One region of the Mesorhizobium sp. B2-6-2 genome, then DNA from elsewhere that is predicted to be linked to it. Evidence: predicted binding sites of a transcription regulator. Region 1 holds the regulator's gene; the other holds the start of a gene.
The links. Region 1 encodes HrcA, which represses chaperone genes, less so after heat shock. Its sites were predicted from a motif close to GTTAGCACTCNCNNNNNGNGAGTGCTAAC; they were not measured.

Region 1 (5,426 bases):
CCGATATAATACCAGGGCCAGCCATAGAAGGCGCCGTCCTTCACGGCGGTGGCAAATTCGAACGGGGTGTTGTCGCCAAGCTCGTCGCGCTCGTTGACGACGCACCAGAGCGCGCCCGTCGCCGGCTGCACGGTCATGCCGGAGCAATTACGCAGGCCGGTGGCGACCGCCCTGCGGTTGTTGCCGTCGGGGTCGAAGGCCAGCACGTCGGCGCGGCCCTGCTCCGGACCCCAGGCCTCGCCCAGCGGCTGCGATTTCGCCCACGCCTCGACACCGCCCTTCGGCTTTGTGCCCATGTCCTCGGCGATGTTGGAGCCGGAGCCGACCGACAGATAGAGCGTCTTGCCGTCGGGCGAGAAGGCGATGTCGCGCGTCCAGTGGTGGCTGGCGGGAACTTTGGCGACTATGGTTTCCGGCTTGCCCGACGCCTCCAGGTCACCGTCGCGGTAGGGAAAGCGGACGACGCTGTTGCTGTTGGCGACATAGACCCATTGCGGCTTGTCGCCCGGCGGGTAGAAGGCGATGCCGTAGGGCCGGGTCAGGCCCTTGGCGAAGATCGACTCCTGTGCAGGCTTGGCGCTGCCTTCCGCCAGGCGATAGACGCGGACCTGGTTTGCCCGGCTGTCGGCAACGAAGAGGTCGCCGTTCGGCGCCACCCGCACGACGCGCGGACTGTCGATGCCGGATGCGATCAGCTCGGCGGAAAAGCCGGGCGGAAGCTTTGGCTTTGCGTCCTCGGGGCGCTCGGTGACGCCGCCGCCGTTGGATGCGGACTCCGTCATATCGGGTTTCGGCAAATCCTCAAGTTTCAGCAGCCGGCGCACGCCTGGACGGTCGGCTTTCCAATCGCCGAAGGCTTTCTCGCCGCTGAGCAAGGGCTGATCGGCCTGCTGCGCAAAGGCACTCGTGGCAAAAACCAGCGCGAAGCCCGCAAGGCCGGCGATCCGCATCATGCTGTCCTCCGTCGTCTGTCACATGTCCGGTCCCTGGGCGCCTCACTCGATAAGGCGCCCGGAGACAGGACATATTGGGCAAACGATCGAAAAGAGAAGCGTGCGCAAGCCGATTTGACGGAGCGCCGGCCTCAGGCCTCTTCGGCGTCCAGATCGTCGTCGAGGCGCTTTTCCAACTCCACGAGATCAGCCGGCAGGGGCAGGCCCATGGCGCGCATCTCCCTCAATTTCTCGCGCAGCTGCTCCTGGATCTCGTGCTCGTCCTCGGGCTGGTTCACCATCTCCTCGAGCAGCAGGCTGATCTGGGCCTTGAGCGATTCCAGCGCCATGTTCTTCTCCTTTGCACCCTCAGCTGTGTCGAGGTTCAGGTCAGGCCGGCATCACCTGAATATCGATACACCTAACGAAGCATGCGCGAAATCAGCTGCGCCGTATAGTCGACCATCGGCACGATACGGGCGTAGTTCAGCCGGGTCGGCCCGATGACGCCAAGCGCGCCGACGACGCGGGCGTCCTTGTCGCGATAGGGGGCGACGACCAGCGAGGAGCCGGACAGCGAAAACAGCTTGTTCTCCGAGCCGATGAAGATGCGCACGCCCGGCCCTTCTTCGGCAAGGTCGAGCAGCTGCAGCAGTCCGTCCTGGGTTTCCAAATCCTCGAACAGATGGCGAAGCAATTCGATGTCCGCCTGGGCGGTGACGTTTTCCAGGAGGTTGGCGCGGCCGCGCACGATAAGGCGCGCCGGCAGGCCGCTTTCGGCGCCGGCCCAGACCGCGAGGCCTTTCTCGACCAGATCCTGCGACAGCGTGTCGAGGGCCGCCCTGGTCTCGTCCTTGATGCGGGCGATTTCCGCGCGCGCCTCGGCCAGTGTTCGGCCACGGATATGGGCGTTGAGGAAATTGGACGCCTCGTGCAGCTGCGACACGGTGGTGCCGGCCGGCAGGTCGACGACGCGGTTCTCGACGTCGCCGTTTTGCGACACCAGCACGGCGAGCGCCTTGGAGGGCTCGAGCTGGATGAATTCGATGTGCTTCAGCGCCACCTCGTGCTTGGAGGCGAGCACGAGGCCGGCGCCGCGCGACATGCCCGACAGCATCTGGCTGGCCTCGGTCAGCATATGCTCCAGCGTCGCGCCCGAGCCGGAGGCGCGCACCTGCGCCTCGATGGTGCGGCGCTCGTCGTCGGAAAGGTCGCCCAGCTCCATGAAAGCGTCGACGAAAAAGCGCAGGCCGGTCTGGGTCGGCAGCCGCCCGGCGGAAATATGCGGCGCGTAGATCAGCCCCAGATGCTCGAGGTCGCTCATCACGTTGCGGATGGTGGCGGGCGACAGCGAGGAGGGCAGGATGCGCGACAGGCTGCGCGAGCCGACCGGCTCGCCGTCGCGCAGGTAGGAATCGACAATCCGCCGGAAGATATCGCGCGAGCGCATGTCGAGTGACTGAAGTACCGGCGACTGCGACGTCGGATCGACTGGTTTGTTCATTCCGGCGAGAAACCTCTTTCCGAAAGATATAGACTTAAGCTACGGCGGCGCAACCCGGTGCCGCGTTTGCGGTCACGCGACCTCGTTTTCCTTTGCGCCATGCTGCGCATACGTCTACAAGCCGGCCACGATTCCGGAAACGACAAGAAAGAAGGCCGAATGCGCCCCTCCAAACGCCAAGCCGACGAAATGCGCGCCATCTCCTTCGAACGCGGCGTCTCCAAGCACGCCGAAGGCTCGTGCCTGGTGAAGTTCGGCGACACGCACGTCCTGTGCACGGCGAGCCTGGAGGAAAAGGTGCCGGCCTGGATGCGCAATTCCGGCAAGGGCTGGGTGACGGCAGAATACGGCATGCTGCCGCGCTCGACCGGCGAACGCATGCGGCGCGAAGCCTCCGCCGGCAAGCAGGGCGGCCGCACGCTGGAGATCCAGCGGCTGATCGGCCGCTCGCTGCGCGCCGTGGTCGACCTGCAGGCGCTGGGCGAGCAGCAGATCACCGTCGACTGCGACGTCATCCAGGCCGATGGCGGCACCCGCACGGCCTCGATCACCGGCGGCTGGGTGGCGCTCTACGATTGCCTGCGCTGGATGGAAGCGCGCCAGATGGTGAGCGTCGCCAAGGTGCTGAAGGACCATGTCGCGGCGATTTCCTGCGGCATCCATGACGGCCAGCCGGTCGTCGACCTCGATTACCTGGAGGATTCCTCGGCCGGCACCGACGCCAACTTCGTCATGACCGGCAAGGGCGGCATCGTCGAGATCCAGGGCACGGCCGAGGGCGAGCCTTTCTCCGAGGAGCAGTTCGCGGCGCTGATGGGCTTGGCGAAGAAGGGTATTTCGCGGCTGGTGAGCCTGCAGCAGATGGCGGTGGCGTAGGTTTGAAATGCCGAGCCTAGGCCCCCCTCTCTGGCCTGCCGTCGCCGGCCCTTCGCTGTCGCTTCGGGCGTTCGTCGTTCGGAAAGCCAAGCAATTGGCTTTCCGTCCGCTAGGCGGACCACTCCTCACCCCCCTCAAGGGGGGAGATCAGATGTTGCTTCGGCTTTCGCCAATCGCCAGCGTTGCAAGATGTGCGGCGGCATCGAAACTGCTAATCTCCCCCCTTGAGGGGGAGATGCCCGGCAGGGCAGAGAGGGGGGCCTCGTGATACCCTCCGCAATCCTCGAATCCGCCCTCTACGTCACAGACCTACACGCCGCCGAAGCCTTCTACCGCGACGTCATCAGCCTCGAGGCGCTGGGCAAGGTCGAGGGCCGGCATGTCTTCTTCCGCTGCGGCGATGGCGTATTGCTCCTCTTCAATGCCGAGGCAACGAAAATCCCGCCGGCGCCGGACGCTCGGCTGAAGGTCCCGCCGCACGGCACGGCCGGCGAAGGGCACCTCTGCTTTGCGGCAACCGCCGATGAAATCGCCGCATGGCGCAAGCATCTCGCCGCGAACAACATCGCCATCGAAAGCGATTTCGAATGGCCGCAGGGCGGGCATTCGATCTATATCCGCGACCCGTCGGGCAATTCGATCGAGTTCGCCGAGCCAAGGATCTGGGGTTTTTGATGCACTCGCAACCTTTTCATTCCCTTGGGGAAAAAAAGATCGTCGTCGCCAGCCACAATGAAGGCAAGCTGCGCGAATTCGCCGACCTGATGGCGCCGTTCGGCTTCGAGGCGAAATCGGCCAAGGAATACGGCCTGCCCGAGCCGGACGAGACCGGCACCATCTTCGAGGAGAATGCCTATATCAAGGCATATGCGGCCGCCAAGGCGACCGGCCTGCCGGCGCTGTCGGACGATTCCGGGCTCTGCGTCGACGCGCTCGACGGCGCGCCCGGTGTCTATACCGCCAACTGGGCCGAGACGCCGGACGGCAGCAGGGATTTCGGCATGGCCATGCAGCGCACCGAGGTGGCGCTACAGGAGGGCGGCGCTACGGAGCCCGCGCAGCGCACCGGCCGCTTCGTCGCCGTCATCTGCCTGGCCTTTCCCGACGGCGAGGCCGAATATTATCGCGGCGAGGCCGAAGGCACGCTGGTGTGGCCGCCGCGCGGCACGCTCGGCTTCGGCTACGATCCGGTGTTCCTGCCCAACGGTTTCGACAGGACTTTTGGCGAGATGAGCGCGCGAGAAAAGCATGGCTGGAAGCCCGGCCAGGCGACGGCGCTGTCGCACCGCGCCCGCGCCTTCCAGAAATTCGCCGAAGCGCGATTAAATTTGGCCAGATTGGATTTGGCGCGATCAGGACCCGCATGAGCGCAGTGACCCTACCGCTCGACCGCAGCCCCGGCTTCGGCGTCTATATCCACTGGCCGTTCTGCGCGGCCAAGTGCCCTTATTGCGACTTCAACAGCCATGTCCGCCACCAGCCGGTCGACCAGGAGCGTTTCGCCCGCGCCTTCGAGACGGAGCTCGCAACCATGCGCGCCCGCACCGGGCCGCGCGAGGTGACCAGCATCTTCCTCGGTGGCGGCACGCCGTCGCTGATGAAGCCGGAAACCGTCGGCGCGGTGCTGGAGGCGGTGGCGAAGAACTGGACGGTGCCGGCCGGCATCGAGGTGACGCTGGAAGCCAACCCGTCCTCGGTCGAGGCCGAGCGTTTCCGCGGCTACCGCGCCGCCGGCGTCAACCGCGTCTCGCTCGGCGTACAGGCGCTGAACGACAAGGATCTGCGCTTCCTCGGCCGGCTGCACAATGTCGAGGAGGCCCTGCACGCCATTGGCCTCGCGCGCGAAATATTTCCGCGCCTCTCCTTCGACCTGATCTACGCGCGGCCCGGCCAGACGCCGGACGCATGGGGGGCGGAGTTGGAGCAGGCGATCGGCTATGCCGTCGACCACCTGTCGCTCTACCAGCTGACCATCGAGGAGGGCACGCCCTTCCACGCGCTTTACGCGGCACGCAAATTCACGCTGCCCGACAACGACCATGCCGCAGACCTCTACGCGCTGACGCAGGAGGTGACGGCGGCGCATGGCCTGCCCGCTTATGAGATTTCCAACC
Region 2 (5,426 bases), on a different contig from region 1:
GATGAAGCTCGACAGGTTCCGGGCTCGCCCAGGAGTCTTGTTGGCATCGAGCAGCACCGCCCTGCCCTCATGCATGACGAAGTCGAACTTGCCGTAATCGAAGCCGAGTTGGCGCCGCAGCGCGCGCAGCTCGTCCGGCACGGGCACCGCCTCGCGGCGGATGGTGTCGTCGCCCTTGACCAGGCTCTGCGGCGAGACATGACGGGTGCAGCGCTCGCGCTCGCCGCAGAACAGCCAGAAGCGGGCGCCAAAACCGTCCGGCTCCGGCTCGGGAATGAATTTCTCGACGACCAAATCCCGACGTTCGAAGATCTCGGCCGGAACATCGGCGAGCGAGGCATGGATCTCGTATCTTTCGAAGGCTTGGACGCCGGGAAACGGCTCCGGCCTGCCGGCTCGCCGCGCGCGCCGGTTCAGCTGCTGTTCCGGCGTTCCCCGATGGTTGAGGCTGCTCTTGACGATGACCTGTCCCTGCCAGTCGTCGCCTTGGCCAATCACGGCGCCGCTGATGCGGCGTTTCGAGATGTCGGCGGCCCCAAGATTGAGGCAGAAGGGAAAGCGGCGCGCATAGTCGACATATTCGGGCGGCGTCACGGTCGAGTCGAGATGCAGCACCGCGATGTCGGCGGCCGGCTTCGCCGACGTGCCGCGCAGGACCCGCACCGAATGGCCGCGGCGCTTCAGCTCCTCCAGCAGATCGAAGAGCATATACGGGCTGTCACGGCGCAGCAGCAGCCCGCGCCGGCTCTGGAAGCGGTCCTGTTCATGCGTGATGACGGCGATGCGTGCCATGCGCCCCACTTGGCTTATTATGCGCCTTCGATTATGCGACGAACACAATGCCCTAACCGATACAGGGTTTGCATGACCGAGCACTGGAATGCAATTCGCAAGCACTGGCAGTTGCTCGGCTCGCCGCTGCGGCCGCCGGCTCAGGTGGTCGAGGCCTACGAACGTGAGCTCGAGCTTTCGCAATCGCACGTCGTCATGCTCGGCGTGACGCCCGAGCTCGCCGGACTTGGCGCCATGATGACGGCGGTAGACGAGTCTCCAGACATGATTGCCGGCATCTGGCCGGGCGACACCGATATGCGCAAGGCGGTGCAGGGCGACTGGTTCGACTTGCCGTTTCCCGGCGCGAGCATCGAAGCGCTGATCGGCGATGGATGTCTCTCCGTCATCGGCGCCGCTGACCTCAGACGCACGCTGTTCGCGTCGATCGCGCGTGCGCTCAAATCCGACGGGCGTGCCGCCGTCAGGCTTTATGCTTCCCCCGAAACCCGCGACGAACCGCAGGAAGTCCGCGCCCTGGCGCTGGCCGGTTGCGTCTCGACGTTCCACGAGCTCAAATGGCGCGTGGCCATGACCGCTATCGCCGGCGCGCCTGATTACACGATACCGGTCAAAGGCATTCTCGAACAATTCGACGGGGTGTTTCCCGATCGCGAGGAGCTGTCGGCTCGAACCGGATGGGAACTGCCGGTTATCGGAACCATCGACGTCTACCGGAACTCGTCCGTCGTCTACAGCTTCGCTCCGGCGGCAGCGCTGATCAAGGAAGCCGGGACCTTCTTCGATGATGTCCGGCTGGCCAAGACCGGCACATACGGGCTCGCGGAACGCTGCCCGCTGCTGGTGCTGCGTTCGCCGAAGCGCCTGGACTGACGGGCGGGGTTGCTCGTCGGCGCCTCGCGATGGCCGGCGCATTTCGGCCTGGCGTCTAGCACGAGAAAAATTTCGCGCCGCTGCCCCCTTGCGCGCGCCTTGACTCCGGCAACCTAGCGGCCTATCTCAGCGCCACGTTAGCACTCGCCTTTGGTGAGTGCTAACTTATATCCGGCGGCCTCGCCGGATGGAGGAACAGTTCTCACCGTTCTCATTCGAGGAAGATAACATGGCAAAGTCCAAGTTCCGCCCGCTTCATGACCGCGTGGTCGTTCGCCGGGTCGAATCCGAATCCAAGACCGCCGGCGGGATCATCATCCCGGATACGGCGAAGGAGAAGCCGCAGGAAGGCGAAATCATCGCCGTCGGCTCCGGCGCCCGCGACGAAAGCGGCAAGCTCGTGCCGCTGGACGTCAAGGCCGGCGACCGCATCCTGTTCGGCAAGTGGTCGGGCACTGAAGTCAAGCTCAATGGCGAAGACCTTCTGATCATGAAGGAATCCGACATCATGGGCATCATCGGCTGACCATCGGCCTCACCTGAATCTTCATCTTCGGGCTCTTCCCGAGCCCCTGCCAGGAGCTAAAACATGGCTGCCAAAGACGTAAAATTCTCCCGCGATGCCCGTGAGCGCATGCTGCGCGGCGTCAACATCCTCGCCGACGCGGTGAAGGTCACCCTCGGTCCCAAGGGCCGCAACGTCGTCATCGACAAGTCGTTCGGCGCCCCGCGCATCACCAAGGACGGCGTCACCGTCGCCAAGGAAATCGAGCTTGAGGACAAGTTCGAGAACATGGGCGCGCAGATGGTCCGCGAAGTCGCTTCGAAGACCAATGACATCGCCGGCGACGGCACCACGACCGCAACGGTTCTGGCGCAGTCGATCGTCCAGGAAGGCCACAAGGCGGTTGCCGCCGGCATGAATCCGATGGACCTGAAGCGCGGCATCGACCTCGCCGTTGGCGACGTCGTCACGACGCTGATCAAGAACGCCAAGAAGATCAAGACCTCGGAAGAAGTTGCCCAGGTCGGCACCATCGCCGGCAATGGCGATGCCTCGGTCGGCTCGATGATCGCCGAAGCGATGCAGAAGGTCGGCAATGAGGGCGTCATCACCGTAGAGGAGGCCAAGACCGCCGAGACCGAGCTCGAAGTCGTCGAAGGCATGCAGTTCGACCGCGGCTACCTCTCGCCCTACTTCGTCACCAACGCCGACAAAATGGTTGCGGACCTGGAAGACGCCTACATCCTTCTGCACGAGAAGAAGCTCTCCAACCTGCAGGCCATGCTGCCGATCCTCGAGGCTGTCGTGCAGACCTCGAAGCCGCTGGTCATCATCTCGGAAGATGTCGAAGGCGAGGCCCTGGCCACGCTCGTCGTCAACAAGCTGCGTGGCGGCCTGAAGATCGCCGCCGTCAAGGCGCCGGGCTTCGGTGATCGCCGCAAGGCCATGCTGGAAGACATCGCCATCCTCACCGGTGGCCAGGTCATCTCGGAAGACCTCGGCATCAAGCTCGAGAATGTCGGCCTCAACATGCTCGGCCGCGCCAAGAAGGTGTCGATCTCCAAGGAGAACACCACCATTGTCGATGGGGCCGGCAAGAAGGCCGAGATCCAGGGCCGCGTGTCCCAGATCAAGCAGCAGATCGAGGAGACCACCTCGGACTACGACAAGGAGAAGCTGCAGGAGCGTCTGGCCAAGCTCGCCGGCGGCGTCGCGGTGATCCGCGTCGGCGGCGCGACCGAGATCGAGGTCAAGGAAAAGAAGGACCGCGTCGATGACGCTCTCAACGCGACCCGTGCGGCCGTCGAAGAAGGCATCGTTCCCGGCGGCGGCGTCGCGCTTCTGCGCGCTTCGCTGAACATCAAGGCAACCGGCGCCAACTCCGACCAGACCGCTGGCATCAACATCGTGCGTCGCGCCCTGCAGGCTCCGGCCCGTCAGATCGCGTCCAACGCCGGTGCGGAAGCATCGATCGTTGCCGGCAAGATCCTTGAGAACAAGGGCCCGACCTTCGGCTACAACGCCCAGACCGGCGAGTATGGCGACATGATCGCCATGGGTATCGTCGATCCGGTCAAGGTCGTTCGCACGGCTCTCCAGGACGCGGCCTCGGTCGCCGGCCTGCTTGTCACCACCGAAGCCATGATCGCCGAAGCTCCCAAGAAGGAGTCGGCTGGCGGCGGCATGCCTGGCGGCATGGGCGGCGGCGGCATGGGTGGCATGGGCGGCATGGACTTCTAAGAAGTCCATAAAGCACGCCCATGAACTAACGTTGCTCAAGCCCGCAAGCGGGCTTGAGTGGCGGCATGGTCTCTAATCCAGCCGATCTGGCTAACACACGGAAAGGGGCGGCAGAGATGCCGCCCTTTCTCGTTGCGGCGGCCCAGAGCGTAGATCAGGATGACGTTTCGTTGAATCGCCATCCTGATCTAACTCTCTGTTGGAGCATGATCTTCTCCGAAACCGGTTCCCACTTTCGTGATCGCGCTCTAGTGGCACAGGGGATTTTGACCGGTCGGCTCTGTTTGCGTTGGCAGGCGGCATGCCTTGGAGATTGGCCGAAACGCCCATCGCGATCGTCATTCCAGGGCGGAGCAGGAGCGAAGCTCCGTCGCGAAGACCCTGGAATCCATGCCGTTACCTTCGCCAATGCGTGCAACGGAGCAAAATTCTGCACCGAGGCGGCGCTTCCAAGTCACGGCATGGATTCTATGGTCTGCGCCGCGTCGCTTCGCTCCTTGCTCCGCCATAGAATGACGAGGTTGGGGCGGCTTCAACCAATTCCCGGCGTTTGCGCTGATTTCACGGAAATGAACGGAGAATCTTGCACCAAGACAAACGGCAACCTTTCAAAAATCTCTGTGTCGGAGAACTAGTTGGAGCATGATCCTCTCCGAAAACCGGCTCCCACCTTTCCGGGATCATGTTCCAGCCAAGCGTGCTGCTCCATGGGCAACCCCTGCTGCAGCTTCAACCGACTGCCTAAACTTTGTGCAATTCCTCAACAAAATCAGCGCCTTCGGTTAAACGCCCGCGATCGTTGCGGCATTTGTCGGACAATATTTTTTAAGATATCCGCGCTTACTAATGAATAGGGCGTGCTTGATTGCTCGCGCGCTTAGGGGTGTCGGGGTCTTCATCGATGCAAATTTTCCACCGGTTCGTGCGTGACCGTGGCGGCAACGTCCTCATCATGTCCGCGCTGCTTTTGCCGCTGCTCGTCGGCATGGCGGCGCTGGTCACCGAATATGGCGGCGCGCTGGTCGAGCGCGCCAGCAACCAGCGTACCGCCGATCTCGCGGCCTTTGCCGGCGCGCTTGCCTATAACAAGACACAGTCGACCGACCGGATGACCGCGGCGGCGATCAATGTCGCCACGCTCAACGGCGTTCCGGCAGCCGATGTGTCGGCGACGCTGGTCACCTCGCCGAAGACAACCGGCGTGAACGCGGTCTCCGTATCGATCCGCACGCAGAAGCAGCTGCTGCTTGCGCGCGTCCTCGACAATCGCCAGCAATTGCAGATCTACGCCAATTCCGTCGCTGAGCTCGGCGCGCAGCCGTCGACACCGGGTTGCATGCTGGCATTGGACGGCACCCAGACGGGCATCACGCTGTCAGGCGGCACGGCCGTCAACGCCCCCAAATGCACGGTCTCGTCGAATAACACGATCACCGTTCCGTGCGGCACCGGCATCTCGGCTATCGGCGTCAACTACAATTCCGCAACGGCCCCGAGCCAGCCTTGCAACGGCATC

Region 2: a site for HrcA is predicted at 1,802-1,830, ahead of groES (co-chaperone GroES). Genes of this name have one in related genera too.

The regions. Positions count from the first base shown of each region.
Region 1 covers NZ_VFUG01000001.1:38,582-44,007, forward strand. Annotated here, with positions in the region: gene FJ419_RS00210 (sorbosone dehydrogenase family protein) at 1-953, opposite strand, end outside; gene FJ419_RS00215 (hypothetical protein) at 1,085-1,282, opposite strand; gene hrcA (heat-inducible transcriptional repressor HrcA) at 1,354-2,436, opposite strand; gene rph (ribonuclease PH) at 2,596-3,312, shown strand; gene FJ419_RS00235 (VOC family protein) at 3,577-3,987, shown strand; gene rdgB (RdgB/HAM1 family non-canonical purine NTP pyrophosphatase) at 3,987-4,679, shown strand; gene hemW (radical SAM family heme chaperone HemW) at 4,676-5,426, shown strand, end outside.
Region 2 covers NZ_VFUG01000010.1:101,305-106,730, forward strand. Annotated here, with positions in the region: gene FJ419_RS19805 (hypothetical protein) at 1-792, opposite strand, end outside; gene FJ419_RS19810 (class I SAM-dependent methyltransferase) at 766-1,665, shown strand; gene groES (co-chaperone GroES) at 1,895-2,191, shown strand; gene groL (chaperonin GroEL) at 2,255-3,910, shown strand; gene FJ419_RS19825 (TadE/TadG family type IV pilus assembly protein) at 4,812-5,426, shown strand, end outside.